2 linked regions of the Streptomyces ficellus genome follow. Each later gene encodes a partner of the first gene's protein in a complex. Links are inferred from orthologs where the notes say so. Each region holds a gene or a part of one and is shown on either strand. Other genes may lie near its edges.

What was found.
Region 2: the proteins of nusB (region 1) and rpsJ are in contact, whole or in part, in a solved structure (PDB 3D3B), measured with the Escherichia coli proteins. The link is inferred for Streptomyces ficellus from one-to-one orthologs.

What each region holds. Positions count from the first base shown.
Region 1 is NZ_CP034279.1:6,134,771-6,146,440, reverse strand. Bases 8,825-11,670 are described here. They hold nusB (transcription antitermination factor NusB), read right to left. Parts: upstream 10,539-11,670; coding sequence 10,110-10,538; downstream 8,825-10,109. Other genes in these bases: EIZ62_RS27550 (aminopeptidase P family protein), read right to left, coding at 11,166-11,670; efp (elongation factor P), read right to left, coding at 10,541-11,107; bldD (transcriptional regulator BldD), read left to right, coding at 9,309-9,809; pyrR (bifunctional pyr operon transcriptional regulator/uracil phosphoribosyltransferase PyrR), read right to left, coding at 8,825-9,110. Also shown: EIZ62_RS27600 (quinone-dependent dihydroorotate dehydrogenase), read right to left, coding at 1-1,050; carB (carbamoyl-phosphate synthase large subunit), read right to left, coding at 1,106-4,414; carA (glutamine-hydrolyzing carbamoyl-phosphate synthase small subunit), read right to left, coding at 4,407-5,561; EIZ62_RS27585 (PH-like domain-containing protein), read right to left, coding at 5,558-6,133; EIZ62_RS27580 (dihydroorotase), read right to left, coding at 6,130-7,416; EIZ62_RS27575 (aspartate carbamoyltransferase catalytic subunit), read right to left, coding at 7,413-8,399; more of pyrR, read right to left, coding at 8,523-8,824. UniProt on the Escherichia coli protein: Part of the processive rRNA transcription and antitermination complex (rrnTAC). The complex forms an RNA-chaperone ring around the RNA exit tunnel of RNA polymerase (RNAP).
Region 2 is NZ_CP034279.1:2,961,011-2,977,436, forward strand. The notes cover bases 8,162-10,935. They hold rpsJ (30S ribosomal protein S10), read right to left. Parts: upstream 9,816-10,935; coding sequence 9,507-9,815; downstream 8,162-9,506. Other genes in these bases: rplW (50S ribosomal protein L23), read right to left, coding at 8,162-8,190; rplD (50S ribosomal protein L4), read right to left, coding at 8,190-8,840; rplC (50S ribosomal protein L3), read right to left, coding at 8,849-9,493; EIZ62_RS12900 (hypothetical protein), read right to left, coding at 10,316-10,935. Also shown: rplO (50S ribosomal protein L15), read right to left, coding at 155-610; rpmD (50S ribosomal protein L30), read right to left, coding at 612-794; rpsE (30S ribosomal protein S5), read right to left, coding at 794-1,399; rplR (50S ribosomal protein L18), read right to left, coding at 1,443-1,826; rplF (50S ribosomal protein L6), read right to left, coding at 1,830-2,369; rpsH (30S ribosomal protein S8), read right to left, coding at 2,391-2,789; EIZ62_RS12825 (type Z 30S ribosomal protein S14), read right to left, coding at 2,999-3,184; rplE (50S ribosomal protein L5), read right to left, coding at 3,190-3,747; rplX (50S ribosomal protein L24), read right to left, coding at 3,747-4,070; rplN (50S ribosomal protein L14), read right to left, coding at 4,073-4,441; rpsQ (30S ribosomal protein S17), read right to left, coding at 4,545-4,829; rpmC (50S ribosomal protein L29), read right to left, coding at 4,829-5,053; rplP (50S ribosomal protein L16), read right to left, coding at 5,053-5,472; rpsC (30S ribosomal protein S3), read right to left, coding at 5,478-6,311; rplV (50S ribosomal protein L22), read right to left, coding at 6,311-6,658; rpsS (30S ribosomal protein S19), read right to left, coding at 6,701-6,982; and 9 more genes. UniProt on the Escherichia coli protein: Involved in the binding of tRNA to the ribosomes. Part of the processive rRNA transcription and antitermination complex (rrnTAC). The complex forms an RNA-chaperone ring around the RNA exit tunnel of RNA polymerase (RNAP).

The sequences.
Region 1 (11,670 bases):
CGGCGAGGCGTTCAGCCGGGCGGCGAGGCCCTTGTGGACGGCGCGGGCGTAGAACGGGCCCTCGTAGATGAAGGCGCTGTAGCCCTGGACCAGGGTGGCGCCGGCGAGGATGCGCTGCCAGGCGTCCTCGGCGTTCTCGATGCCGCCCACGCCGACGAGCGTGATGCGGTCGCCCACGCGCGCGTAGAGGCGGCGCAGCACCTCCAGGGAGCGCTCCTTGAGCGGGGCGCCGGACAGGCCGCCGGTCTCGCCGGTGAGGGACGCCGGGGACTTCAGGCCCTCGCGGGCGATGGTGGTGTTGGTGGCGATGATGCCGTCCAGGCCCAGCTCGACGGCGAGGTCGGCGACCGCGTCGACGTCCTCGTCCGCCAGGTCGGGCGCGATCTTGACCAGCAGCGGGACGCGGCGGCCGGTGACCGTGCGGTCGGCGGCCTCGCGCACGGCCGTCAGGAGCGGCCTGAGCGACTCGGTGGCCTGGAGGTTGCGCAGCCCGGGCGTGTTCGGCGACGAGACGTTCACGACCAGGTAGTCGGCGTGGCGGGCGAGCCGCTCGGTGGACTTCACGTAGTCGGCGGCGGCCTCGGCCTCCGGGACGACCTTGGTCTTGCCGATGTTGACGCCGACGACGGTCCGGAACACCGGCACGCGCGCGTGGAGGCGTTCGGCGACGGCGGCGGAGCCGTCGTTGTTGAAACCCATGCGGTTGATCAGGGCGCGGTCCGCGACGAGGCGGAACAGGCGCTTCTTGGGGTTGCCCGGCTGCGGCTCACCGGTGACGGTGCCGATCTCGACGTGGTCGAAGCCGAGCATCGCCATGCCGTCGATGGCGACGGCGTTCTTGTCGAAGCCGGCGGCGAGCCCGAAGGGGCCGTGCATGCGCAGGCCGAGCGCCTCGGTGCGCAGCTCCTTGTGGCGGGGGGCCAGGGCGGCGGCGAGGAAGGTGCGCAGGACGGGGACGCGGGCGGCGAGGCGGATCCAGCGGAACGCCAGGTGGTGGGCGCGCTCGGGGTCCATGCGGGAGAAGAACAGCCGGAAGAAGAGCTTGTACATGTGTGGTGGTGTCCTCATGAGGAGGGGGACACCGTTTCCGGTGTCCCCCTCGCTGCTAGTCGCGGGCCGCGGTCAGGTGTTCCGCGTGTTCCTGGAGGGAACGCACGCCGACGCCTCCGTGGTTCAGCGCGTCGATGCCCTGGACGGCGGCGGCGAGCGCCTGGACCGTCGTGAGGCAGGGGACGCCGCGCGCCACGGCCGCGGTGCGGATCTCGTAGCCGTCGAGGCGGCCGCCGGTGCCGTAGGGGGTGTTGACGATGAGGTCGACCTCGCCGTCGTGGATCAGGCGGACGATGGTCTTCTCGCCGCCGGGGCCCTCGCCCTCGGACTGCTTGCGCACGACGGTGGCGCTGATGCCGTTGCGCCTGAGGACCTCGGCGGTGCCGGAGGTGGCCAGCAGCTCGAAGCCGTGGGCGACCAGCTCGCGGGCCGGGAAGATCATCGAGCGCTTGTCGCGGTTGGCGACCGAGATGAAGGCGCGGCCCTTGGTGGGCAGCGGGCCGTAGGCGCCGGCCTGCGACTTGGCGTAGGCGGTGCCGAAGACCGCGTCGATGCCCATGACCTCGCCGGTGGAGCGCATCTCGGGGCCGAGGACGGTGTCGACGCCGCGGCCGTGCACGTCGCGGAAGCGCGACCAGGGCATGACGGCCTCCTTGACGGAGATCGGCGCGTCCAGCGGCAGGGTGCCGCCGTCGCCGTTGGCCGGCAGCAGGCCCTCCGCGCGGAGCTCGGCGATGGTGGCGCCCAGCGAGATGCGGGCGGCGGCCTTCGCGAGCGGCACGGCGGTCGCCTTGGAGGTGAAGGGCACCGTACGGGAGGCGCGGGGGTTGGCCTCCAGGACGTACAGGATGTCGCCGGCCATGGCGAACTGGATGTTGATCAGGCCGCGGACGCCGACGCCCTTGGCGATCGCCTCGGTGGAGGCGCGCAGGCGCTTGATGTCGAAGCCGCCGAGGGTGATCGGGGGCAGGGCGCACGCCGAGTCGCCGGAGTGGATGCCGGCCTCCTCGATGTGCTCCATGACGCCGCCGAGGTAGAGCTCGGTGCCGTCGTAGAGGGCGTCGACGTCGATCTCGATGGCGTCGTCGAGGAACCGGTCGACCAGCACGGGGCGGGTCGGGGAGATCTCGGTGGACTCGGCGATGTACGCCTCCAGGCGCGCCTCGTCGTACACGATCTCCATGCCGCGGCCGCCGAGCACGTACGACGGGCGTACGAGGACGGGGTAGCCGATCTCGTCGGCGATGGCCTTGGCGCCGGCGAAGGTGGTGGCGGTGCCGTGCTTGGGGGCGGGCAGCCCGGCCTCGGCGAGGACGCGGCCGAAGGCGCCGCGGTCCTCGGCGGCGTGGATGGCCTCCGGGGAGGTGCCGACGACGGGCACGCCGTTGTCCTTGAGCGCCTGGGCGAGGCCCAGCGGGGTCTGGCCGCCGAGCTGGACGACGACGCCCGCGACGGGGCCGGCGAGGGTCTCGGCGTGGACGATCTCCAGCACGTCCTCGAGCGTGAGCGGCTCGAAGTACAGGCGGTCGGAGGTGTCGTAGTCGGTGGAGACGGTCTCGGGGTTGCAGTTGACCATCACGGTCTCGTAGCCGGCGTCGCTCAGGGCGAAGGAGGCGTGGACGCAGGAGTAGTCGAACTCGATGCCCTGGCCGATGCGGTTCGGGCCGGAGCCCAGGATGATCACCGCGGGCTTCTCGCGGGGCGCGACCTCGCTCTCCTCGTCGTAGGAGGAGTAGAAGTACGGCGTCTTGGCGGCGAACTCGGCGGCGCAGGTGTCGACCGTCTTGTAGACCGGGCGGACGCCGAGGGCGTGCCGGACCTCGCGGACGACGTCCTCGCGCAGGCCGCGAATGCCGGCGATCTGGGCGTCGGAGAAGCCGTGGCGCTTGGCGTCGGCGAGCAGCTCCGGCTCGAGCTTCTCGGCGGCGGCGAGCTCGTCGGCGATCTCCTTGATCAGGAAGAGCTGGTCGACGAACCACGGGTCGATCTTCGTGAAGTCGAAGACCTCCTGCGGGGTGGCGCCGGCGCGGATGGCCTGCATGACGGTGTTGATGCGGCCGTCGGTGGGGCGTACGGCCTCGCGCAGCAGCTCGTCCTTGTCGCCGACGGGGCCGGTGAAGGTGAACTGGCTGCCCTTCTTCTCCAGGGAGCGCAGGGCCTTCTGGAGCGCCTCGGTGAAGTTCCGGCCGATGGCCATGGCCTCGCCGACCGACTTCATGGTCGTGGTCAGCGTGGAGTCGGCGGACGGGAACTTCTCGAAGGCGAAGCGCGGGGCCTTGACGACGACGTAGTCGAGGGTCGGCTCGAAGGAGGCCGGCGTCTTCTCGGTGATGTCGTTGGGGATCTCGTCGAGGGTGTAGCCGACGGCGAGACGGGCGGCGATCTTCGCGATCGGGAAGCCGGTGGCCTTGGAGGCGAGCGCGGAGGAGCGGGAGACACGGGGGTTCATCTCGATGACGATGACCCGGCCGTCCTCGGGGTTGACCGCGAACTGGATGTTGCAGCCGCCGGTGTCGACGCCGACCTCGCGGATGATCGCGATGCCGACGTCCCGGAGGATCTGGTACTCGCGGTCGGTGAGGGTCATCGCCGGGGCGACGGTGATGGAGTCACCGGTGTGCACGCCCATGGGGTCGAAGTTCTCGATGGAGCAGACGACCACGACGTTGTCGTGCTTGTCGCGCATCAGCTCCAGCTCGTACTCCTTCCAGCCGAGGATGGACTCCTCCAGGAGCACCTCGGTGGTGGGCGAGAGGGTCAGGCCCTGGCCGGCGATGCGGCGCAGCTCCTCCTCGTCGTGGGCGAAGCCGGAGCCGGCGCCGCCCATGGTGAAGGAGGGGCGGACGACGACGGGGTAGCCGCCGAGCGTCTCGACGCCGTTGAGGACGTCGTCCATGGAGTGGCAGATCACCGAGCGGGCGGACTCGCCGTACCCGATCTTGGCTCGGACGGCCTCGACGACGCCCTTGAACAGGTCGCGGTCCTCGCCCTTGTGGATGGCCTCGACGTTGGCGCCGATCAGCTCCACGCCGTACTTCTCCAGCACGCCCTGCTCGTGCATCGAGATCGCGGTGTTGAGCGCGGTCTGGCCGCCGAGGGTGGGCAGGAGCGCGTCGGGGCGCTCCTTGGCGATGATCTTCTCGACGAACTCGGGGGTGATCGGCTCGACGTAGGTGGCGTCGGCGATCTCCGGGTCGGTCATGATCGTCGCCGGGTTGGAGTTCACCAGGATGACGCGCAGGCCCTCGGACTTGAGGACGCGGCACGCCTGGGTGCCGGAGTAGTCGAACTCGGCGGCCTGACCGATGACGATCGGGCCGGAGCCGATGACCAGGACGGACTGGATATCGGTGCGCTTAGGCACGCTCGGCCTCCATCAGGGCGGTGTTCATCAAAGACGTGAAGCGGTCGAAGAGGTACGCGGCGTCGTGCGGGCCCGCGGCCGCCTCGGGGTGGTACTGGACGCTGAAGGCCGGCTGGTCGAGCAGCTGGAGGCCCTCCACCACGTTGTCGTTGAGGCACACGTGGGAGACCTCGGCGCGGCCGTAGGGCGTCTCGGAGACCTTGTCCAGGGGCGCGTCCACGGCGAACCCGTGGTTGTGCGCGGTGACCTCGACCTTGCCGGTGGTGCGGTCCTGCACCGGCTGGTTGATGCCGCGGTGGCCGTACTTCAGCTTGTAGGTGCCGAAGCCGAGGGCGCGGCCGAGGATCTGGTTGCCGAAGCAGATGCCGAAGAGCGGGGTCCTGCGGGCGAGCACGCCCTGCATGACGGAGACCGCGTGGTCGGCGGTGGCCGGGTCGCCGGGGCCGTTGGAGAAGAACACCCCGTCCGGGTTGACGGCGTAGACGTCCTCGACGGTGGCGGTGGCGGGCAGGACGTGCACCTCGATGCCGCGCTCGGCCATGCGGTGCGGGGTCATGCCCTTGATGCCGAGGTCGACGGCGGCGACGGTGAACTTCTTCTCGCCGATCGCGGGGACGACGTAGGTCTCCTTGGTGGCGACCTCGGCGGAGAGGTTCGCGCCCTTCATCTGCGGGGCGTCCTGCACCCTGGCGAGGAGGGTGGCGTCGTCGGCGACCGCGTCGCCGGAGAAGATGCCGACGCGCATGGCGCCGCGCTCGCGCAGGTGGCGGGTGAGGGCGCGGGTGTCGATGCCGCTGATGCCGACGACGCCCTGCGCGGCCAGTTCCTCGTCGAGGGTGCGGCGGGAGCGCCAGCTGGACGGGACGCGGGCGGGGTCGCGGATGACGTACCCGGAGACCCAGATCTTCTTCGACTCGGCGTCCTCGTCGTTGACGCCGGTGTTGCCGACGTGCGGCGCGGTCATCACGACGACCTGGCGGTGGTACGACGGGTCGGTCAGGGTCTCCTGGTAGCCGGTCATGCCGGTGGAGAAGACGGCCTCGCCGAAGGTCTCCCCCACGGCCCCGTAGGCGCGGCCGCGGAAGGTGCGGCCGTCCTCCAGGACGAGTACGGCGGGAACCCTGGTTCCCCGGGTGGAGGTCGTCATCGTGCGGCGCCTTCCGTCGTAGTGATCATGGTGTTGAGGGCGTCGGCCCAGGTGGTGTGCTCGGCGGCCCGGTCGGAGCGGAAGCCGGAGTCGATCAGCGTCCCGCCGTGCTCCCAGGTGACGATCAGCAGGCCGCCCTCGGCGAGGACCTTGCCCGCGATGCCCTTGTCGAGCCGGGCGCCGCGCAGCCGCCCGGTCGGGACGAAGAAGTCGCTCGCCCCGGGGCGTACGACTGCCAGGCCCGTGTCGTGGAGCGTCAGCTCCACGCGGCTGCGGGTACCCAGGCCGTGGGCGACGATCCGGTCGAGCCACTGCCCGGCGGTGGTGGAGCCGTGGTAGCGGCCGGTCATCGTCAGTGTCGCCGCGCCCGGGGCGTCCGGCGCGGCGGGGAGGTCGGGCAGGCCGGACTGGAGGCTGCCGCGCCACTTCCACCCCTGGCGCATCAGCCAGTAGACGAGCGCGATGAAGAGCAGCAGTCCGGCGACCCAGCCGAGCCGGGCGGCCCAGTCGGTCACCTCCGCCGACTTCGGCTCGGCCGCGAGTTCGGCCGCGAGTTCGATCGAAAAGGTCACGCCAGCTTCCCGTCCATGAGCGTCGCCCGGCCCCGCAGGAAGGTGTGGGTGACGCGACCCGGCAGCTCGCGGCCCTCGTAGGGGGTGTTGCGGCTGCGGGAGGCGAAGCCCGCGGGGTCCACCACTCCACGGTATGCCGGATCGACCAGCGTGAGGTTGGCGGGCTCACCAGCCGAGACGGGGCGGCCGTGGCCGTCGGCGCGGCCGATCTTCGCGGGCCGGAAGGACATGCGGTCGGCGACGCCGGCCCAGTCGAGCAGCCCGGTCTCGACCATCGTCTGCTGGACGACGCTCAGCGCGGTCTCCAGGCCCACCATGCCCATGGCGGCGGCGGCCCACTCGCAGTCCTTGTCCTCGTGCGGGTGCGGGGCGTGGTCGGTGGCGACGATGTCGATCGTGCCGTCGGCGAGGGCCTCGCGCAGCGCCATGACGTCGCGCTCGGTGCGCAGCGGCGGGTTGACCTTGTAGACGGGGTTGTACGAGCGGACCAGCTCGTCCGTCAGGAGGAGGTGGTGCGGGGTGACCTCGGCGGTGACGTCGATGCCGCGCGACTTGGCCCAGCGGACGATCTCGACGGACCCGGCGGTCGACAGGTGGCAGATGTGGACGCGGGAGCCGACGTGCTCGGCGAGCAGCACGTCCCGGGCGATGATCGACTCCTCGGCGACGGCCGGCCAGCCGCCCAGGCCCAGCTCGGCGGAGACGACGCCCTCGTTCATCTGGGCGCCCTCGGTGAGGCGGGGCTCCTGGGCGTGCTGGGCGACGACGCCGCCGAAGGCCTTCACGTACTCCAGGGCGCGGCGCATGATCACGGCGTCGTCGACGCACTTGCCGTCGTCGGAGAAGACGGTGACGCCGGCGGCGGACTCGTGCATGGCGCCGAGTTCGGCGAGCTTCCTGCCCTCCAGGCCGACGGTGACGGCGCCGATGGGCTGGACGTCGCAGTAGCCGTGCTCCCGGCCGAGCCGGTAGACCTGCTCGACGACACCGGCGGTGTCGGCGACGGGGAAGGTGTTGGCCATGGCGAACACGGACGTGTAGCCGCCGGTGGCGGCCGCGCGGGTGCCGGTGAGGACGGTCTCGGAGTCCTCGCGGCCCGGCTCGCGCAGGTGCGTGTGCAGGTCGACCAGGCCGGGCAGCAGAATCCTTCCCTCGGCCTCGACGACGGTGGCGTCGCCGGCCGCGAGACCGGCGCCGACCTCGGCGATGGTCTCGCCGTCGATCAGGACGTCCTGGGCCTCGCCGCCGAGTACCTTCGCACCACGGATCAGGGTCTTGCTCATCGGTCTTGCTTCTCCTCGGTACGGGTGTGGGCGACGGCCGATTCGTTGCCGCCGAGCAGGAGGTACAGGACGGCCATGCGGATGGAGACGCCGTTGGCGACCTGCTCCACGACCGTGCAACGGCCGGAGTCGGCGACCTCGGCGGTGATCTCCATACCGCGGACCATCGGGCCGGGGTGCATCACCACGGCGTGTTCGGGCATCTTCGCCATGCGCTGGCCGTCGAGGCCGTAGCGGCGCGAGTACTCGCGCTCGGTCGGGAAGAACGCGGCGTTCATCCGCTCGCGCTGGACGCGCAGCATCATCACGGCGTCGGACTTCGGCAGGGTGCTGTCGAGGTCGTACGACACCTCGCACGGCCAGGTCTCGACGCCGACCGGGACGAGGGTGGGCGGGGCGACGAGGGTGACCTCGGCGCCGAGGGTGTGCAGCAGGTCGACGTTGGAGCGGGCCACCCGGCTGTGCAGGACGTCGCCGACGATCGTGATGCGCCGGCCGGCCAGGTCCTGGCCGAGCCCGGCGTCCGGGCCGATCAGCCGGCGGCGCATGGTGAAAGCGTCCAGCAGGGCCTGCGTGGGGTGCTGGTGGGTGCCGTCACCGGCGTTGATGACGGTGGCGTCGATCCATCCGGAGGTGGCCAGGCGGTACGGGGCCCCCGAGGCTCCGTGCCGGATGACGACGGCGTCGACACCCATCGCCTCCAGGGTCTGCGCGGTGTCCTTGAGGGACTCGCCCTTGGAGACCGAGGAGCCCTTGGCGCTGAAGTTGATGACGTCGGCGGACAGGCGCTTCTCGGCGGCCTCGAAGGAGATCCGGGTGCGCGTCGAGTCCTCGAAGAAGAGGTTGACGACGGTACGGCCGCGGAGGGTGGGCAGTTTCTTGATCGGCCGGTCGGCGACCCGGGCCATCTCCTCGGCGGTGTCGAGGATGAGGACGGCGTCGTCGCGGGTGAGGTCGGCGGCCGAGATGAGGTGGCGCATCATCGGGGGGTTCTCTCCGTCGTGGTGGAGGTGGAGGACCGGGAGGTGACCTGCTTCTCGGGCAGGCCGACGGACGTGCGGGCGCGCGGCTGCGGCGCACCGTACGAGGAGGTCGTACGGCGGGTGCTACCGCTCGCCGGCCGGGGCGTCGGGGGCGGTCTCCCGGATCCCGAGCAGCACGGTGTCGCGGCCGTCCTCCTCGGAGAGCTGGACCTTGACCGTCTCCCGCAGCGACGTGGGGAGGTTCTTGCCGACGTAGTCGGCGCGGATCGGGAGTTCACGGTGGCCGCGGTCGACGAGGACCGCGAGCTGGACGGCGCGCGGGCGGCCGATGTCGCCGAGGGCGTCCAGGGCGGCGCGGATGGTGCGGCCGGAGAAGAGGACGTCGTCGACGAGGACGACGAGGCGGCCGTCGATGCCGTCACCGGGGATCTCGGTGCGGGCCAGCGCGCGGGCGGGCCGCATCCGCAGGTCGTCGCGGTACATGGTGATGTCGAGCGAGCCGACCGGCACGGTGCGGCCGGTGATCTGCTGGAGCTTGTCGGCGAGGCGGCGGGCGAGGAAGACGCCACGCGTCGGAATGCCGAGGAGTACGACGTCGTCGGCGCCCTTGGCGCGCTCGACGATCTCGTGGGCGATGCGGGTCAGTACCCGCGCGATGTCGGGGCCCTCGAGAACGGGGCGCGCGGCATCGGACTGCTGTACGGCGTCCATACGAAACGGACCTCCTTCTCCGCCTCACGGGACGGACCTTAAAGGACGTCGGAATTGCGCCACCCACGGTACCAGGGCCGGGACGCTGCTCCGGACCCGCCGGTGGAAGACCGTCGGGACGGACCTATTCGGCTTGACGCAGCCAAGTAACGCTGCGTAACCTCACAGTGAGTTACCAGCCTTCGTCCCGGGAGCTATATGTCCAGCGAATACGCAAAACAGCTCGGGGCCAAGCTCCGTGCCATCCGGACCCAGCAGGGCCTCTCCCTCCACGGTGTGGAGGAGAAGTCCCAGGGCCGTTGGAAGGCCGTGGTGGTCGGTTCGTACGAGCGCGGTGACCGTGCCGTGACCGTGCAGCGCCTCGCCGAGCTGGCCGACTTCTATGGCGTCCCGGTCCAGGAGCTGCTGCCGGGCACCACGCCGGGCGGAGCCGCCGAGCCGCCGCCGAAGCTCGTCCTCGACCTGGAGCGCCTGGCGCACGTCCCCGCGGAGAAGGCGGGCCCGCTGCAGCGCTACGCGGCGACGATCCAGTCGCAGCGCGGTGACTACAACGGCAAGGTGCTGTCGATCCGCCAGGACGACCTGCGCACCCTCGCCGTCATCTACGACCAGTCGCCCTCGGTGCTGACCGAGCAGCTGATCAGCTGGGGAGTGCTGGACGCGGACGCGCGCCGCGCGGTCGCCCACGAGGACGCCTGACCCACCGGGCCACACACAGCAGAAACGTTGCCGCCGGGTGCGGGGGGCTCCTTCGGGCGCCCCACCGCCCCGGCGGCTCGTCGTTTCCGGCGGTGTGGTGCTTCCCGGCCCGGCCCCGTGTCATGCCGGATGGCGAAGCCTCGCCACGACCGGTCCGTCCCCGCGGGACGCCCGCGGGACGCCCGCAGGACGCGGCGCAAGACGCCCCCGGAACGCCCCCGGGAACGCCTGCGGAACGCCGAAGGGCCCGCCGCGCGAGATGCGCTGCGGGCCCTTCGTACAGGCACGACCGGGGCCGTTTCAGTCCCGGCGGAGCTTCGGCTTGAGGTCCTTGAAACGGCCCAGCAGGCCGTTGACGAACTGCGGGGAGTCGTCGGTGGAGAACTCCTTGGCGAGCTGCACCGCCTCGTCGATCACCACCGCGTCCGGAGTGCCGTCCACCCACACCAGCTCGTACGCACCGAGGCGCAGGATGTTCCGGTCGACGACCGGCATCCGGTCGAGCGCCCAGCCCTCCGCGTAGGTGGCGATGAGCTCGTCGATCCGGCCCGCGTACTGCGCGTACCCCTCGACGAGCTCCATCGTGTACTCGCTGACCGGCGGCTGCCGGTCGTCGGACCGGGCGTGCCGGATCCAGTCCGCGAGGACCTCCTGCACGGACGCGCCGCGCTGGTCGGCCTCGAAGAGGATCTGGAAGGCGCGCTTACGGGCCTTGTTCCGGGCAGCCACGGTTAGCTGTTCACCCGGCCGAGGTAGCCGCTGTCACGGGTGTCGACCTTGATCTTCTCACCGGTGGTGATGAAGAGCGGGACCTGGATCTGGTGGCCGGTCTCCAGGATGGCCGGCTTGGTGCCACCGGTGGAGCGGTCGCCCTGGACGCCCGGCTCGGTCTCCTGGATGACGAGCTCGACGGCGGCCGGGAGCTCGACGTAGAGCACCTCGCCCTGGTGCGTGGCGACGGTGGCGGTGAAGCCCTCGATGAGGAAGTTCGCGGCGTCGCCGACGGCGGCCTTGGAGACGTGCAGCTGGTCGTACGTCTGCATGTCCATGAAGACGAAGTACTCGCCGTCCATGTACGAGAACTGCATGTCGCGGCGGTCGACGGTGGCCGTCTCGACCTTCACACCGGCGTTGAACGTCTTGTCGACGATCTTGCCGGAGAGCACGTTCTTGAGCTTGGTGCGCACGAAGGCCGGGCCCTTGCCGGGCTTGACGTGCTGGAACTCGACCACGGACCAGAGCTGGTCGTTGTCGAGCTTGAGCACCATGCCGTTCTTGAGGTCGTTCGTGGAAGCCACGGTTGCGGAATCTCCTGGACTGACGCTGGTGGACGACCGAGGCGTGGTGCGTCACGCGCTACAGCGCGAGCAGCTCCTTGGTCGTGATGGTGAGTAGCTCGGGTCCGCCGTCCGCCTCCTGGCGTACGACGAGCGTGTCATCGATCCGGACGCCGCCCCGGCCCGGGAGGTGGACCCCCGGTTCGACGGTGACCGGCACACAAGCGTCCAGTTTACCCATGGCGCCGGGTGCCAACTGCGGGTCCTCCTCGATTTCGAGCCCCACCCCGTGCCCGAGGACCGGCGCGAGGCACTCGCCGTACCCCGCCGCGTCGATGATCTGCCGCGCCGCGCGGTCCACGTCCCGGTACCCGACGCCCGGGGCCAGCGACTCGCGGGCGGCCCGCTGAGCGGCGAAGACGAGGTCGTACAGCTCGATCTGCCAGTCGGCGGGCGAGGTGCCGATGACGAACGTCCGGCCGATCTCGCAGCGGTAGCCGCGGTAGTTGGCGCCGAGGCAGACGGAGAGGAAATCGCCCTCCTCGACCCGGCGGTCGGAGGGCCGGTGGCCGCCCCGGCCGGCG
Region 2 (16,426 bases), 3.2 Mb from region 1 along the record:
AAGATGTCCGAAAGACGCCGTGCGGCGACGGAACGGACGACGGGCGGACGACGGCGCGGACGACGAGGGCGGACATGGCGAAAAAGAGCCTGGCCGACGCCCACGAGGGGCGCCGGCCAGGCTCTCTGCCGTTCGGTGTCCGTCAGGACGAGGCTCAGACGAGCTCGGTGACGGTGCCGCCGGCGGCGGTGATCTTCTCCTTGGCGGAGCCGGAGACGGCGTCGACCGTCACCTGCAGCGCCACGGAGATCTCGCCCTGGCCCAGGACCTTGACGAGGCTGTTCTTGCGCACGGCACCCTTGTCGACCAGGTCGGCAACGGTGACCTCGCCACCCTGCGGGTACAGGGCCGCGAGCTTGTCCAGGTTCACGACCTGGTACTCGGTGCGGAACGGGTTCTTGAAGCCCTTCAGCTTCGGGAGACGCATGTGGAGGGGCATCTGCCCACCCTCGAAGCGCTCCGGAACCTGGTAACGGGCCTTGGTGCCCTTGGTACCACGACCGGCCGTCTTACCCTTCGACGCCTCACCACGACCCACACGGGTCTTGGCGGTCTTGGCGCCCGGGGCGGGACGGAGGTTGTGGACCTTCAGCGGGTTCTGCTCCGCCATGTCAGTCGACCTCCTCGACCGTCACGAGGTGGCGGACGGTGTGCACCATTCCGCGGAACTCGGGGCGGTCCTCCTTGACGACCACGTCACCCAGGCGCTTGAGGCCCAGGGAACGCAGGGTGTCGCGGTGGTTCTGCTTGCTGCCGATGTACGACTTCGTCTGCGTGACCTTGAGGCGAGCCATTACGCACCCGCCCCTGCACGCGCACGCAGGAGAGCCGCGGGGGCGACGTCCTCGAGGGGCAGACCACGGCGGGCCGCGATCTCCTCGGGACGCTGCAGACCCTGGAGGGCCGCCACGGTCGCGTGCACGATGTTGATCGCGTTGTCGGAGCCCAGGGACTTCGACAGGATGTCGTGGACGCCGGCGCACTCGAGAACGGCGCGCACCGGGCCACCGGCGATCACACCGGTACCGGGGGAAGCAGGCTTGAGCAGGACGACGCCCGCGGCCTTCTCACCCTGGATGGGGTGCGGGATGGTGCCCTGGATACGGGGGACCTTGAAGAAGTGCTTCTTGGCCTCCTCCACACCCTTGGCGATGGCGGCCGGCACCTCCTTGGCCTTGCCGTAACCGACACCCACGGTGCCGTCACCGTCGCCCACCACGACCAGCGCGGTGAAGCTGAAGCGACGACCACCCTTCACAACCTTGGCGACGCGGTTGATCGCGACAACGCGCTCAACGTACGCGGTCTTCTCGGCGGCAGCAGCGCCGCCGTCACGGCCCTTCCGGTCCCGCCGCTCGCCGCCACCGGCACCGCTTCCGCGGCGCTGGGGTCCAGCCATTGGAATTACCTCTCTTCGTTTTCCGCTGAGCTACGGAACCGGCTCAGAACTTGAGCCCGGCTTCGCGGGCGGCGTCCGCCAGGGCGGCGATGCGCCCGGCGTACTGGTTGCCGCCACGGTCGAACACGACAGCCTCGATGCCGGCAGCCTTGGCACGCTCGGCCACGAGCTGGCCGACCTGCTTCGCCTTAGCCGACTTGTCGCCTTCGCCGCCGCGGATGGACGCGTCCAGGGTGGACGCCGACGCGAGGGTGTGACCCGCGATGTCGTCGATGACCTGAGCGGTGATGCCGCGGTTGGAACGCGTGACGACCAGGCGCGGACGCTCGGTCGTACCCGCGATCTTCTTGCGGATGCGGATGTGGCGACGCTTCAGAGCAGCGCCCTTGTAGGCCTTGCCCTTGGCAATCTTCACGCCGTATGCCATGGCTTACTTACCAGCCTTTCCGACCTTGCGGCGGATGACCTCACCCGCGTACTTCACGCCCTTGGCCTTGTAGGGGTCGGGCTTGCGAAGCTTGCGGATGTTCGCGGCGACCTCGCCGACCTTCTGCTTGTCGATGCCCTCGACCGAGAACTTGGTCGGCGACTCGACCTTGAAGGAGATCCCCTCGGGGGCCTCCACCAGGATCGGGTGGCTGTAGCCGAGCTGGAACTCCAGGTTGGAGCCCTTCGCGGCCACGCGGTAACCGACACCGCTGATCTCGAGCGCCTTCGTGTACCCCTTGGTCACACCGGTGATCATGTTGGCCACCAGCGTGCGGGACAGGCCGTGAAGGGCCTTGTTCTGACGCTCGTCGTTCGGACGGGTGACGTTGAGAACGCCGTCCTCGCCCTTAACGATCTCGATCGGCGCGGCGACGGTGTGGCTCAGGGTGCCCTTGGAACCCTTCACCGTGACCGTGCGGCCCTCGATGGTGACGTCCACGCCGGCGGGAACCGTGATGGGGAGCTTGCCGATACGCGACATTGGCTTTTCCTCCGTTCCCGACTACCAGACGTAGGCGAGGACTTCCCCACCCACGCCCTTCTTCTGCGCCTGCTGGCCGGTCAGGAGGCCGTGGGACGTGGAGATGATCGCCACGCCCAGACCGCCGAGGACCTTCGGCAGGTTGGTGGACTTCGCGTAAACCCGCAGACCGGGCTTCGAGATCCGCTTGATGCCCGCGATGGAGCGCTCACGGTTCGGACCGAACTTCAGCTCGAGGACGAGGTTCTTGCCGACCTCGGCGTCCTCGACCTTCCAGCCCGTGATGAAGCCCTCCTGCTGGAGGATTTCCGCGATGTGAGACTTGATCTTGCTGTGCGGCATCGTCACGGAGTCGTGGTACGCCGAGTTCGCGTTACGCAGACGAGTCAGCATGTCTGCGATGGGATCAGTCATGGTCATGAATTGGCCTTCGGCCTCTCTCGCCGGGGTTTCCTGTATGCGCCATCCCTCTCCCCGCTCATGGGCGGGACGGGTGCGGTGCGGGGACCTACGGCGTAGTAAGTCGTACGGGCGGCAGGCGCCCAACCCCACAAGCCTACGGCATGCGGGTGTGGGCTCCTGCCGACCAGATGCTTACCGAGAGACTCCGGAATCCCTGATGAAGGGGATTACCAGGAGCTCTTGGTCACGCCCGGCAGCTCGCCACGGTGAGCCATCTCACGGAGGCACACGCGGCACAGGCCGAACTTGCGGTAGACGGAGTGCGGACGACCGCAGCGCTGGCAGCGGGTGTACGCGCGCACGCCGAACTTGGGCTTGCGGGCAGCCTTCGCGATGAGAGCCTTCTTCGCCATCTCGCTTACGCCTCCTTGAACGGGAAGCCGAGGTGACGGAGGAGCGCACGGCCCTCTTCGTCGTTGGTCGCCGTGGTCACCACGGTGATGTCCATACCCCGGACACGGTCGATCTTGTCCTGGTCGATCTCGTGGAACATGACCTGCTCCGTGAGACCGAAGGTGTAGTTGCCACGGCCGTCGAACTGCTTGGGGGACAGGCCGCGGAAGTCGCGGATGCGCGGAAGCGCCAGCGACAGGGTGCGGTCCAGGAACTCCCACATGCGGTCGCCACGGAGCGTGACGTGGGCACCGATCGGCTGGCCCTCACGCAGCTTGAACTGCGCGATGGACTTGCGGGCCTTGGTGACGGCCGGCTTCTGACCGGTGATCGTGGTGAGGTCCTTGATGGCACCCTCGATCAGCTTGGAGTCGCGGGCGGCGTCGCCCACACCCATGTTGACCACGATCTTGACGAGGCCGGGAACCTGCATGACGTTCTCGTACGAGAACTCCTCACGCAGCTTGCCCGCGATCTCCTCGCGGTACTTCGTCTTGAGACGCGGAGTGGTGGTGGTAGCCATCAGATGTCCTCACCCGTCCGCTTGGCAACGCGGATCTTGTTGCCCTCGTCGTCGAAGCGGTAACCGACGCGCGTGACGACCTTGTTGCCGTCCTTCTCCACGACGAGCTGAACGTTGCTCACGTGGATGGGGGCCTCGGTCGTGACGATGCCACCGGTCTGGGAACCGCGAGCGGTCTGACCGGCCTTGGTGTGCTTCTTGACCCGGTTGACACCCTCGACCAGGACACGGTCCTCGCGGGGGAAGGCCGCGATGACCTTGCCCTGCTTGCCCTTGTCCTTACCGGTGATGACCTGGACCAGGTCGCCCTTCTTGATCTTCATGCTTACAGCACCTCCGGCGCGAGCGAGATGATCTTCATGAACTTCTTCTCGCGCAGCTCACGGCCCACGGGGCCGAAGATACGGGTGCCGCGAGGGTCGCCGTCGTTCTTCAGAATGACGGCGGCGTTCTCGTCGAAGCGGATGTACGAGCCGTCCTGGCGGCGGCGCTCCTTGACGGTGCGAACGATGACCGCCTTGACGACGTCACCCTTCTTCACGTTGCCACCGGGGATCGCGTCCTTGACGGTGGCGACGATGACGTCACCGATGCCCGCGTAGCGGCGACCGGAACCACCGAGAACACGGATGCAAAGGATCTCCTTGGCACCAGTGTTGTCGGCGACACGCAGTCGCGACTCCTGCTGGATCACGTCTATCTCCTGATTGTCTGCCGGTTCCCGGCAGGGGCTCCTCCGGAGAGGTCGGCCCCTGCCGAGCCTGGCGGAACGAACTCGGGGGAAACCCCCCGAGCGATTACTTGGCCTTCTCGAGGATCTCGACGACGCGCCAGCGCTTGCTCGCGGACAGCGGCCGGGTCTCCATCAGGAGGACACGGTCGCCGACACCCGCGGCGTTCTGCTCGTCGTGCGCCTTGAGCTTGTTCGTACGGCGGATGACCTTGCCGTACAGCGCGTGCTTGACGCGGTCCTCGACGGCGACGACGACGGTCTTGTCCATCTTGTCGCTGACGACCAGACCCTCACGGGTCTTGCGGAAACCGCGAGCGGTCTTCTCTTCAGTCACGTTGTTCTCGCTCATCAGGCGCTCTCCACCGTCTCGATGCCCAGCTCACGCTCGCGCATCAGGGTGTAGATCCGGGCGATGTCCTTACGGACGGACTTGAGCCGACCGTGGTTCTCGAGCTGCCCGGTCGCCGCCTGGAAGCGGAGGTTGAACAGCTCTTCCTTGGCCTCGCGGAGCTTGGCAACAAGCTCCTCGTTGCCCAGCTCGCGCAGCTCGGACGCCTTGGTACCGGCCGACATCACGCTTCACCTGCCTCGCGCTTGACGATCCGGCACTTCATCGGCAGCTTGTGGGCCGCGCGAGTCAGAGCCTCACGTGCAATCTTCTCGTTCGGGTAGGACAGCTCGAACATGACCCGGCCCGGGTGCACGTTCGCGACCCACCACTCGGGGGAACCCTTACCGGAACCCATGCGGGTCTCGGCGGGCTTCTTCGTCAGCGGGCGGTCCGGGTAGATGTTGATCCAGACCTTGCCGCCACGCTTGATGTGGCGGGTCATCGCGATACGAGCCGCCTCGATCTGGCGGTTGGTCACGTACGCCGGAGTCATGGCCTGGATGCCGTACTCGCCGAACGCAACCGTCGTACCACCCTTGGCCATACCGCGGCGCTTGGGGTGGTGCTGCTTGCGGTGCTTGACCCTACGGGGGATCAGCATTTCGGTCAGGCCTCCGTTCCGGTGCTCTCAGCAGCCGGAGCGGCGGCGGGAGCCTCGGCCTTGGGGGCCTCGGCAGCCTGAGCCTGCTGCGGCTTGCGACCGCGTCCGCCACGCTCGCCACCGCGGCCACCGCGGCCGGCCGGGCGGTCAGCGCCACCACGGGCCGGGCGGTTGCCCGCACGGGCAGCAGCGTTCTCGGCGCGGACCTCGGCGATGTTCTTGACGTCGCCCTTGTAGATCCAGACCTTCACGCCGATGCGGCCGAAGGTCGTCTTGGCCTCGAAGAAGCCGTACTCGACGTTCGCGCGCAGCGTGTGCAGCGGCACACGACCCTCGCGGTAGAACTCCGAGCGGGACATCTCGGCGCCGCCGAGACGGCCACCACACTGGATCTTGATGCCCTTGGCGCCCGCCTTCATGGCCGACTGCATGCTCTTGCGCATGGCACGGCGGAAGGAGACGCGGGAGGACAGCTGCTCCGCCACGGCCTGGGCCACGAGCTGAGCGTCGACCTCGGGGTTCTTGACCTCGAGGATGTTCAGCTGGACCTGCTTGCCCGTGAGCTTCTCGAGGTCACCGCGGATGCGGTCGGCCTCGGCGCCACGGCGGCCGATGACGATGCCGGGACGAGCGGTGTGGATGTCCACCCGCACGCGGTCACGGGTGCGCTCGATCTCCACCTTCGAGATGCCGGCGCGCTCCATGCCGGACGTCATCATCCGACGGATGGCGACGTCTTCCTTGACGTAGTCCTTGTACAGCTTGTCGGCGTACCAACGCGACTTGAAGTCGGTGGTGATGCCGAGCCGGAACCCGTGCGGGTTTACCTTCTGGCCCATTACCGGGTTCCTTCCTTGCTGCTGACGACCACGGTGATGTGGCTGGTCCGCTTGCGGATCCGGTAGGCACGGCCCTGGGCACGCGGACGGAACCGCTTCAGGGTCGGGCCCTCGTCGACGTACGCCTCGCTGATGTACAGCGAAGAGGCGTCCGTGTGGTCGTAGTTGTGCGCGGCGTTGGCGATGGCGCTGTCCAGCACCTTGCCGACCGGCACGCTCGCGGCCTGCGGGGCGAAACGCAGGACCGCCTGAGCCTCCGTGGCGTCCATGCCACGGATGAGGTCCACCACGCGGCGGGCCTTCATGGGCGTGACGCGGATGTACCGCGCCTGGGCCCTGGCTTCCATGGTTGTCCCTTCGGTGTTAGTCATAGTCGATTCCACCCCGCCTTAGCGGCGCTTCGACTTCCGGTCGTCCTTGACGTGACCCCGGAAGGTGCGCGTCGGCGAGAACTCGCCGAGCTTGTGGCCGACCATCGACTCGGTGACGAACACCGGGATGTGGGTCTTGCCGTTGTGCACCGCGATCGTGTGGCCGAGCATGGCCGGGACGATCATCGAGCGGCGGGACCAGGTCTTGATGACGTTCTTGGTGCCGGCTTCGTTCTGCGAATCCACCTTCTTGATCAGGTGGTCGTCGACGAAGGGCCCCTTCTTGAGACTGCGCGGCATCTAAACCCGCTCCTAGCGCTTCTTGTTCGTCTTGCGGCGGCGGACGATGTACTTGTTGCTCGCCTTCTTGGGAGAACGAGTACGACCCTCCTTCTGACCCCACGGGGAGACCGGGTGGCGACCACCGGAGGTCTTGCCCTCACCACCACCGTGCGGGTGGTCAACCGGGTTCATCGCCACACCGCGGACGGTCGGGCGGACGCCCAGCCAGCGCTTGCGGCCGGCCTTGCCCCAGTTGATGTTCGACTGCTCGGCGTTGCCGACCTCGCCGATCGTGGCGCGGCAGCGGACGTCGACGAGACGGATCTCGCCGGACGGCATGCGCAGGTGGGCCATCTGGCCCTCCTTCGCGAGCAGCTGCACGGAGGCACCCGCGGAGCGGGCGAACTTGGCGCCACCGCCGGGACGGAGCTCGATCGCGTGGATCGTGGTACCGACCGGGATGTTGCGGATGGCCAGGTTGTTGCCGGGCTTGATGTCGGCGCCGGGGCCGTTCTCGACCCGGTCGCCCTGGTTCAGGCCACGCGGAGCGATGATGTAGCGCTTCTCGCCGTCCACGTAGTGGAGGAGCGCGATGCGCGCGGTGCGGTTGGGGTCGTACTCGATGTGAGCGACCTTGGCCGGCACGCCGTCCTTGTCGTGACGACGGAAGTCGATCACGCGGTAGGCGCGCTTGTGGCCACCGCCCTGGTGACGGACGGTCACACGACCGGTGTTGTTACGGCCGCCCTTGCTGTGCAGGGGGCGGACCAGCGACTTCTCCGGCGTGGACCGCGTGATCTCGACAAAGTCGGCGACGCTGGAGCCACGACGGCCCGGAGTCGTCGGCTTGTACTTGCGGATACCCATTTCTCAGTCCTCGTCCGATATTCGGACGATCCAGACCGCCGTCAGGCGGTCGGACCGCCGAAGATGTCGATACGGTTGCCCTCAGCAAGGGTCACGATGGCGCGCTTGGTGTTGGCGCGCTTACCGAAACCGGTGCGGGTGCGCTTGCGCTTGCCCTGGCGGTTGATCGTGTTCACCGACGTGACCTTGACCGAGAAGACCGACTCGACGGCCTGCTTGATCTGGGTCTTGTTCGCGGTCGGCGCCACGATGAACGTGTACTTGTTCTCGTCGAGCAGCGCGTAGCTCTTCTCGGAGACGACCGGCTTGACGAGAACGTCACGCGGGTCGGAGAAGGTCTTGCTGGTGATCTCGGCCATCAGGCCTCGCTCCCCTCGTTGTCATCGGCCTTGGGGCCAGACACGAAGGACTCGAAGGCGGCCTTGGTGAAGACCACGTCGTCGGAGACGATCACGTCGTACGTGTTCAGCTGGCCCGGCTCCAGGATGTGAACCTGGGGCAGGTTGCGGGCGGACAGCCACGCGGCCTCGTCGGCGCGCTCGACGACCAGGAGCAGGTTCTTGCGCTCCGAGATCTTGCCGAACAGCGTCTTGGCGGCCTTGGTGGAGACCTCGCCCTCGACCACGCCGGTGACGACGTGGATGCGGGAGTGACGCGCCCGGTCCGAGAGGGCACCGCGCAGGGCGGCGGCCTTCATCTTCTTCGGGGTGCGCTGCGAGTAGTCACGCGGCACGGGGCCGTGGACCACGCCACCGCCGGCGAACTGCGGCGCACGGGTCGAACCCTGACGGGCGCGGCCGGTGCCCTTCTGGCGGTACGGCTTCTTGCCACCACCGCGGACTTCGCCACGGGTCTTGGTCTTGTGCGTGCCCTGACGGGCAGCGGCCAGCTGGGCGACGACGACCTGGTGGATCAGCGGAACGCTGGTCTTGGCGTCGAAGATCTCCGCGGGGAGCTCGACGGTCCCGGCCTTGTCGCCTGCCGGCGAAAGGATGTCAATGGTGCTCATCGGTTACCTCAGGCCCCCTTGGCCGCGGTACGGACCAGGACGAGGCCGCCGTTCGGACCAGGAACCGCACCCTTGATCAGGAGCAGACCCTTCTCCGCGTCAACGGCGTGGACGGTCAGGTTCTGGGTGGTGACCCGCTCGTTGCCCATGCGGCCCGCCATGCGGAGGCCCTTGAACACACGGCCCGGGGTGGCGCAGCCACCGATGGAACCGGGCGAGCGGTGCTTGCGCTGGGTACCGTGTCCGGCGCCCAGGCCACGGAAGTTGTGGCGCTTCATGACACCGGCGAAGCCCTTGCCCTTGCTCTTGCCGGTGACGTCGACCTTGACGCCCGCCTCGAAGACCTCAGCGGTGATCTCCTGGCCGAGCGTGTACTCGGAGGCGTCAGCGGTGCGGATCTCCACCAGGTGGCGGCGCGGGGTGACGTCGGCCTTGGCGAAGTGACCCTTGAGGGGCTTGTTCACCTTGCGCGGGTCGATCTCGCCGAAGGCGATCTGGACCGACTCGTAGCCGTCGGTGTCGTTGCTGCGGACCTGGGTGACGACGCAGGGCCCGGCCTTGACGACGGTGACCGGGACAACCCGGTTGTTCTCGTCCCAGACCTGGGTCATGCCGAGCTTCTCGCCCAGGACGCCCTTAATGTTCTTAGCCATCTCGCGCGTCACCTCAGAGCTTGATCTCGATGTCGACGCCGGCCGGCAGGTCGAGACGCATCAGCGAGTCAACCGTCTTCGGCGTGGGGTCGAGGATGTCGATGAGGCGCTTGTGCGTGCGCATCTCGAAGTGCTCGCGCGAGTCCTTGTACTTGTGCGGCGACTTGATGACGCAGTACACGTTCTTCTCAGTGGGCAGCGGCACCGGGCCCGCGACCGACGCACCAGTGCGCGTCACCGTCTCGACGATCTTCTTCGCCGACGAGTCGATGACCTCGTGGTCGTAGGCCTTGAGCCGGATGCGGATCTTCTGTCCCGCCATGGCTACTCAGTAGTCCTGTCTCTCGTAACGCTCTGGAACCTGGCGGGCCGCTCCTCCTGGGCCTCACGGCCTGGGAATCGCAGCTCCTCCTCCGACCCACGCGGTCGGGCGTGTCGCATCCCCTCCACGTAGCTCTCCCGAAGGATTTCCCAGCTGAGGGGGTGCGGGCCCGAGGACCGCGCTGTGCTCTGTGAAGAGCGTCGGGGGCGGAACACCCACCGGGTGCCTGGTCGGCGCCCCGCTGACACTTCCCGGAAGATTCCCGTACGTCCGCCCCTGCACCTCTCGGTACAACGCATGGGGCGACGAGTACTGTGGGACTCGCTTCCGGTCCTCCCGGCGGGAGGCGCGCAGCATCGGCACTCAACCGAGCAACCCGGACAGTCTGCCATACGGGGCCATGCCGACGCCAATCGAGCCGAAGAGATTACCCCGGCGGGCTCCCGCGTCAAACCACGGCACGCGGAGGCCCGGGTTCCGGGCTCCTTCGGGCGCGTCCGTCAGGTGCGGCTGACCGTGCCGCACCAGTCGGGCTGCTCGGCGAGCGGCTTGGTGCGGTCGTAGGGGTCGAACGCCTTGCCGGTGCCACCGCCGTCCTCGCCCGCCAGGAGGTCCGAGGTGAACCGCGGGTGCAGGAAGCCGTCGTGGGCGCGGGAGCAGTCGTCGTTGCCGGCGCTCTCGTCCATGCGCAGCACCGACAGCTTGCCGGGCGTGGCGCGGAACGTCACGGGGTCGTGCAGGGCGAGGGTCATCTGGCGGCGCACGACGGTCCGGGCGACCTCCGTGGAGCCGGGCGCCGCCTTCACCACCGGGTAGACGAACGTGTAGTCGGCGTGCACCCGCATCTCGCCGGCGCGCTCGCCCTTCCCGTACGTCAGCGTGCCCCGGACCTTCACCACGTCACCCGCCGGAACGACCTCGGAGGGGTCGAAGCGGCTGAAGAGCCACAGGGGGTCGCTGTCCGGGCCGGGGTCGGCCAGGGCCTTCTCCAGCGCGCCGCGGCCGCTCGGCTGCAGCGGGTCCAGCAGGTCCAGCGCGGCCCGGGGGTGCTCGCCCCGGAGGGTCGCCGGGTCCAGGTTGGCGGCGACCAGAAGCTTCTTGGTGTTGTCCAGCGCCTGGGCGACCTGCTGCCTGGTCATCCCGGCGACGGCCTCCGCCCCGGGCACCTCGATGCCGTCGGCGCCGTCCGCCCAGCCGGCGGCGGGCGAGCCCCGGAAGGGCTCCTTGAGCGTGGGGACGTCACCGGCGCCCGCGCCCGCCAGGGGCGCGGTGGCCTCGGCGTGGCCGGTGCCGCCGAACCGGTCGGTGACCAGCTCGGGGCGTACGGCGACGACGACGAGCCCCGCCGCCAGCAGCACCCCGAGGGCGCCGGTCCAGCGCCTGCGCCGGGTGGCGCGGCCGTCGGGCTCCCGCCAGGCCGGGCCGGTGCGCCAGCCCTCGGGCTGCGCGGGGCGGGCGGTGCGCCCGGCGCGCCGCTCCCGCTCGTCGGCCGACGGCTCCTTGGGCGCGTCCGCCCCGTGGCCCTCACCCGCCTCGCGGAGGAAGCGCGCCCATTCCTCGTCGGACACCGACGACCCGTCCTCCGGCCGTTCCTCCGCCGCGCCCCTGCCCATGGCCCCCACCCCAGTCGTCCGTATGACGGGCATATTTGATCACGCCGGTCGTGGCGCCCCGTTGACGATGCGCCCGATCCCGTCGAGCAGGGGGCCGAGGCCGAACTCGAAGAGGGCGTCGAGGTCGAGGTCGTAGCCGTCCTCGAACTCCATGAGGGTGCGGCTGAGGGCCGGGTAGCGCCCCGAGGTGACGACCTCGCGCATCGCCGCCTCCTGGCCCGCCATCCACTCGTCCTCGGTGAGGCCGGTGGCGGCCAGGGCCTGGGTCTCGCGCTCCAGGTGGACGGCGATGCCCTGGACGTAGGTGTAGATCAGCAAGTGGATGTCGAACCGGGTCCGGGCGTCCAGGCCGCTGTCCGCCAGCGCGCCGAGCACCCATTCACCGTGCGCCATCAGGTTCGGCAGCACGAGCGGGCGGCTGAGCGGCCCGATCTGGGCGACCCACGGGTGCCGCCGGCACACCTCCCACAGGGCGCGCGCCCCGGTCTCCATCCGTCCCCGCCAGCCCTCCGGCGGTTCGGCCGGGTGCCCGACCTCGCCGTACGCGGCGTCCGCCATCAGGGCGACGAGCTCGTCCTTGCTGCCGACGTGCCGGTACGGGGACATGGCGGCCACGCCGAGGCGGGCGGCGATGCCGCGCATGGAGAGGGCGGCGAGTCCTTCGGCGTCGGCGATCTCGATGGCCGCCCGGACCACGCGGGCCCGGGTGAGCTCCGGTTCGGCGGCGGTGGCGGCCCGCTCGCGCCCGGCGGGCGCCTCCTGCCCGCCGGGCGCTCCGGCGACCACGGTGCCCACGCGCGGGCGGGCCTCGACGGCGCCCTCCAGGCGGAGCGCCGTGAGCGCCTTGGTGGCGGTGGCGAGGGCCACGCCCCACTCCTGGGCGATCTGCCGGGTGGAGGGGACGCGGTCGCCCGGGCGGAGGTCGCCGTCGGTGATGCGCCGCCGGATGTCGGCGGCGATGCGGAGGTAGGGGGGCTGGTCCCCGGGGGGTCGCGTCATGTTTTTTTTCCGCCTCCTTCGCCGGGCCGACGGCCCTGTACTAGGGCAGACCCTAGCAGCGGCGATCGGCCCTGTTCACCCTCTGACCTAGTACAGGGCGGTGCTTAGGCGCGTGTCGAGCGCGCTTGGCAGGGTTGTGTGTACGCCGTACATTCAGTGGCGTACACCGTATCGAAAGGAGCTGGACCATGCAGTCCGTACTTGTCTCCGGTGCCGGTATCGCCGGATCCGCCCTCGCGCACCTGCTCCACCGCAGGGGCTTCGCGCCCACCGTCGTCGAGCGCGCCCCGGGGCCGCGGGCGGGCGGCCAGGCGATCGACGTGCGGGGCGTCGCCCTGGAGGTGCTCGACCGGATCGGCGTCCTGGAGCAGGCGCGGGAGGTCCGCACCCGGATACGCGGCATGTCGGTCCTGGACGCGGACGGCACGGAGATCGACCGCTCGACGGAGTACGCGCTGAGCAGCGGCCGGCTCGACGGCGACGACATCGAGGTGCTGCGCGACGACCTGACCCGGCTGCTGCACGACCGGGCGCGTACGGGCGGCGGCGTGGAGTACGTCTTCGGCGACAGCGTCACCGCGCTCACCGAGGACGCCGACGGGGTGGTCGCGGACTTCGCGCTCGCCCCGTCACGCCGCTTCGACCTGGTGGTCGGCGCGGACGGGCTGCGCTCGACGGTCCGGCGGCTGGCCTTCGGCCCGGAGGACGACCACGTCCGGCACCTGGGCAGCTACCTGTCGGTCTTCACCGCGGACAACTTCCTCGGCCTGGAGGACTGGCAGCTCTGGCTGCGGGACGGCGAGGCGGGGTTCGGCATCATGCCGGTACGCGGCAATCGCGAGCTGCGGGTCGCGTTCGGGTTCGAGTCCGCGCCGCTCCCCCGGGACGCGGACCTGAAGGCGCTGATCGTGGCGCGGCTCGCCGCACTGCGCTGGGAGGGCGCCCGGCTGGCGAAGGCCGCCCAGGAGGCGCCCGACTTCTACTGCGACGCGATGGCCCAGGTCCACCTGGACCGCTGGTCCCGGGGCCGGGCGGTGCTGCTCGGCGACGCCGGCTACTGCCCCTCCCCCCTGTCCGGGCAGGGCACGAGTCTGGCGCTGGTGGGCGCCCACGTCCTGGCGGACGCGCTGGCGGGGGCGGGCGGCGACCACGCGGCGGCCTTCACCGCGTACGAGTCGCGCATGCGGCCCTTCGTCACCGCGAACCAGGCCCTGGCCACGGAGAACCCCGGCAGGCCCGCCTCCGAGGAGTCCATGGGGCGGGCGAAGAACGCGATCGCGCTGGACGGCTGACGGGAGCACGGTGGAGGCGTGCACACCAGCGAGGAGATCTACCACCGGGTGCTGTGGGACCCGCGGTTCGACCCCGCCCGGTTCGTCATCGGCGTCCGCCTGCGGGAGGCCGGCCCCGGGCGGGTCCCGCTGACCGGCTTCGTACCGGGCGGTGACATCCCCTGGCACCGGGTGCTGTTCTTCGAGGCCGACGGCGAGGTGGTGTGGGACCGCAGGACGGGTCTGGACCGGCTCGGCGCGACCGGCGCCGGCCGGGTACGGGCGCTCGCCGCGCGGCCCACACCCCGCACTGCGGTGGCCTGGCTGCCGCCCGCGGAGCTGTGGCCGCCGCTCCAGGCCGTCCGCCGGGACCACGACCCGCAGATCCACCGCTGGCCGCCGCATGTGAACCTGCTGTTCGGGTTCGTCCCGGAGGAGGACTTCGGACGGGCGGCGCCGCTGCTCTCCTCGGCGGCGGCCGGCGTCGAGCCGTTCGGGGCACGGCTGGCCGGGATCCGTACGTTCCGCCACCGGGCGGGCGCCACGGTGTGGCTGGACCCGGCAGCCGCGGGCACCCGGCCCTGGGCGGACCTGCGCCAGGCCCTGGAGCGGCGCTTCCCCGAGTGCCGCGGCCCGCACCGGGGCTTCACCCCGCACCTGAGCCTGGGCCGCACCCGGGACCCGCGGCGCGTGACGGCCGAGTGCGCGGACCGGCTCGGCGCGTGGGGGCCCCTGACGGCGCGGGTCGTCGAGGTGGCGGTCCTGTCCCGGCGCGGCGACGGACCGATGCGGGTCCGGGCGACGGTGGTGCTCGGCACGGGCGAGGTGCGGTGGTCCGGGAAAACCCCTCCCCCTGACTAATCAAGTTTGACTAGAGTGGCGGGCATGGACGAGAAGACCATTCCGATGCTGCCCTGCCGGACCCTTCAGCCGGTCCTCGACTTCTACGCGGCGCTCGGCTTCGGCGTCACCTTCCAGCAGAAGAGCCCCAATCCGTACGCGGCCGTCGAGCGCGGCCGCATCGAGCTCCACTTCTTCGCGATGAGGCAGTACGACCCGGCCGCGTCGTACAGCACGTGTTACGTCGTGACCGACGACGTCGACGGGCTGCACGCGGCGTTCCGTGCCGGACTGAAGGCGGCGTACGGGCGCGTCCCGACGCGGGGACTCCCGCGCATCGGCCCGGTGAAGGACACCTCGCACGGCATGCGCCAGTTCCTGATGACCGACCCGGGCGGCAACTGCGTCCGCGTCGGCACGCCCGTCTCCGACGACCTGAACCACCGGCCCGCCCCGACGGAGACCTTCGCCCGGGCCCTGCACTACGCGTCCCTCTTCGCGGACTCCAGGGACGACCCGGCGGGCGCCGCGAAGTTCATCGACCGGGCGCTGGACCTGCCGGACGAACGGCCCACGCCCGTACAGCTGTTCCGCCTCCTCGTCCTGCGCGCGGACGTCGCCGGGCGGCTCGGCGACCCGGAGACCGCCGCGTCCGCCCTGGCCCGGGCGGATGGGGTCCGGCTCACCGCCGAGGAGCGGGAGTCGCTGCGCGACGAGCTGGCCCGGCTGGAGGACCTGCGGGACTAGGGTCTTTCGTTTGGATCAGGCTGGATCAGGGAGTGGCGTCTGGTGCCGTGCATCGCAAGGCGGAGGAGGGAGCCACTGCGGAGCATTGGCGACCGACGACAACGCCGCGAGGTGCGGTGTCCAGGCGTCACGAGCCCAGCAAGATCCGAACGAGAGGCCCTAGGTCGTGGTGGGCGGGCCGACCCGCCGCCCATCGCCGGAACGGGTCTCGCCGGAGCGGGTCTCGCCGGAGCGGCGTCTTCCGGCGAACCGCCCCGGGCCGGCGCCGTCGAGCCGGGCGAACCGCCCCGGTGTGGTGCCCACGAGCCGCTTGAAGTGCCGGTTCAGGTGCGCCTGGTCGTAGAAGCCCACCGCGGCCGCCACCGCGGAGGGCGACCGGCCGTCGAGGAGGAGCCGCCGGGCGCGGTCGACCCGGCGGGCCATCAGGTACTGGTGCGGGGCGATGCCGAAGGCGCCGCTGAACGCCCGTACCAGGTGCGCGGGATGGGCGTGCACCAGGCCCGCGGCCTCGTCGAGGGTCACCCCGCGCGACAGCCGCTCGTCGAGGAGTTCCCGCAGCCGGTGGGCGACGCCGTCGCCGGCCGGCCGCGCGGGGGTGACGAGCCGGGGCCGCAGCCGCCCGCGCAGCCGTTCGCCGATCAGGGCCAGCCGGCTCTGCGCCTCCAGTTCGTCGCCCCGGTGCGCCAGGGCGGCGTGCACCTGCGCGACGCGCCGCCGCAGCAGCGGGTCGACCAGGACGGGCCCGTCCACCGCCGGGCCGATGAAGGTCTCGTCGAGCTCCGGCAGGTCCAGGTAGAGCACCCGCTTGCGGAACCCGCGGGGCGTCGCGGACGAGCCGTTGTGCGGCACCTGCGGCGGCAGCAGCGTCACCGTGTCGCTCGGCGCGCCGTGCTCGCGGCGGTCCAGGTCGTACCGGATGGCGCCGTCGTCCACGATCAGCAGCGTCCACGCGTCGTGGACGTGCATCGGATAGGCGTGCTCGGTGAAGTGCGCGTGCAGGACCTCGACGACACCCGGCACCTTCGGGCGCCACGCGGAAACCTCCTGCCGGGCCACCATGCGAGAAACGTACAAGACCGGGCGGCCGGCCCGGCGGCAGTCTCGGACCATGACCACCGAGAACACGCCCGTACGCTTCGAC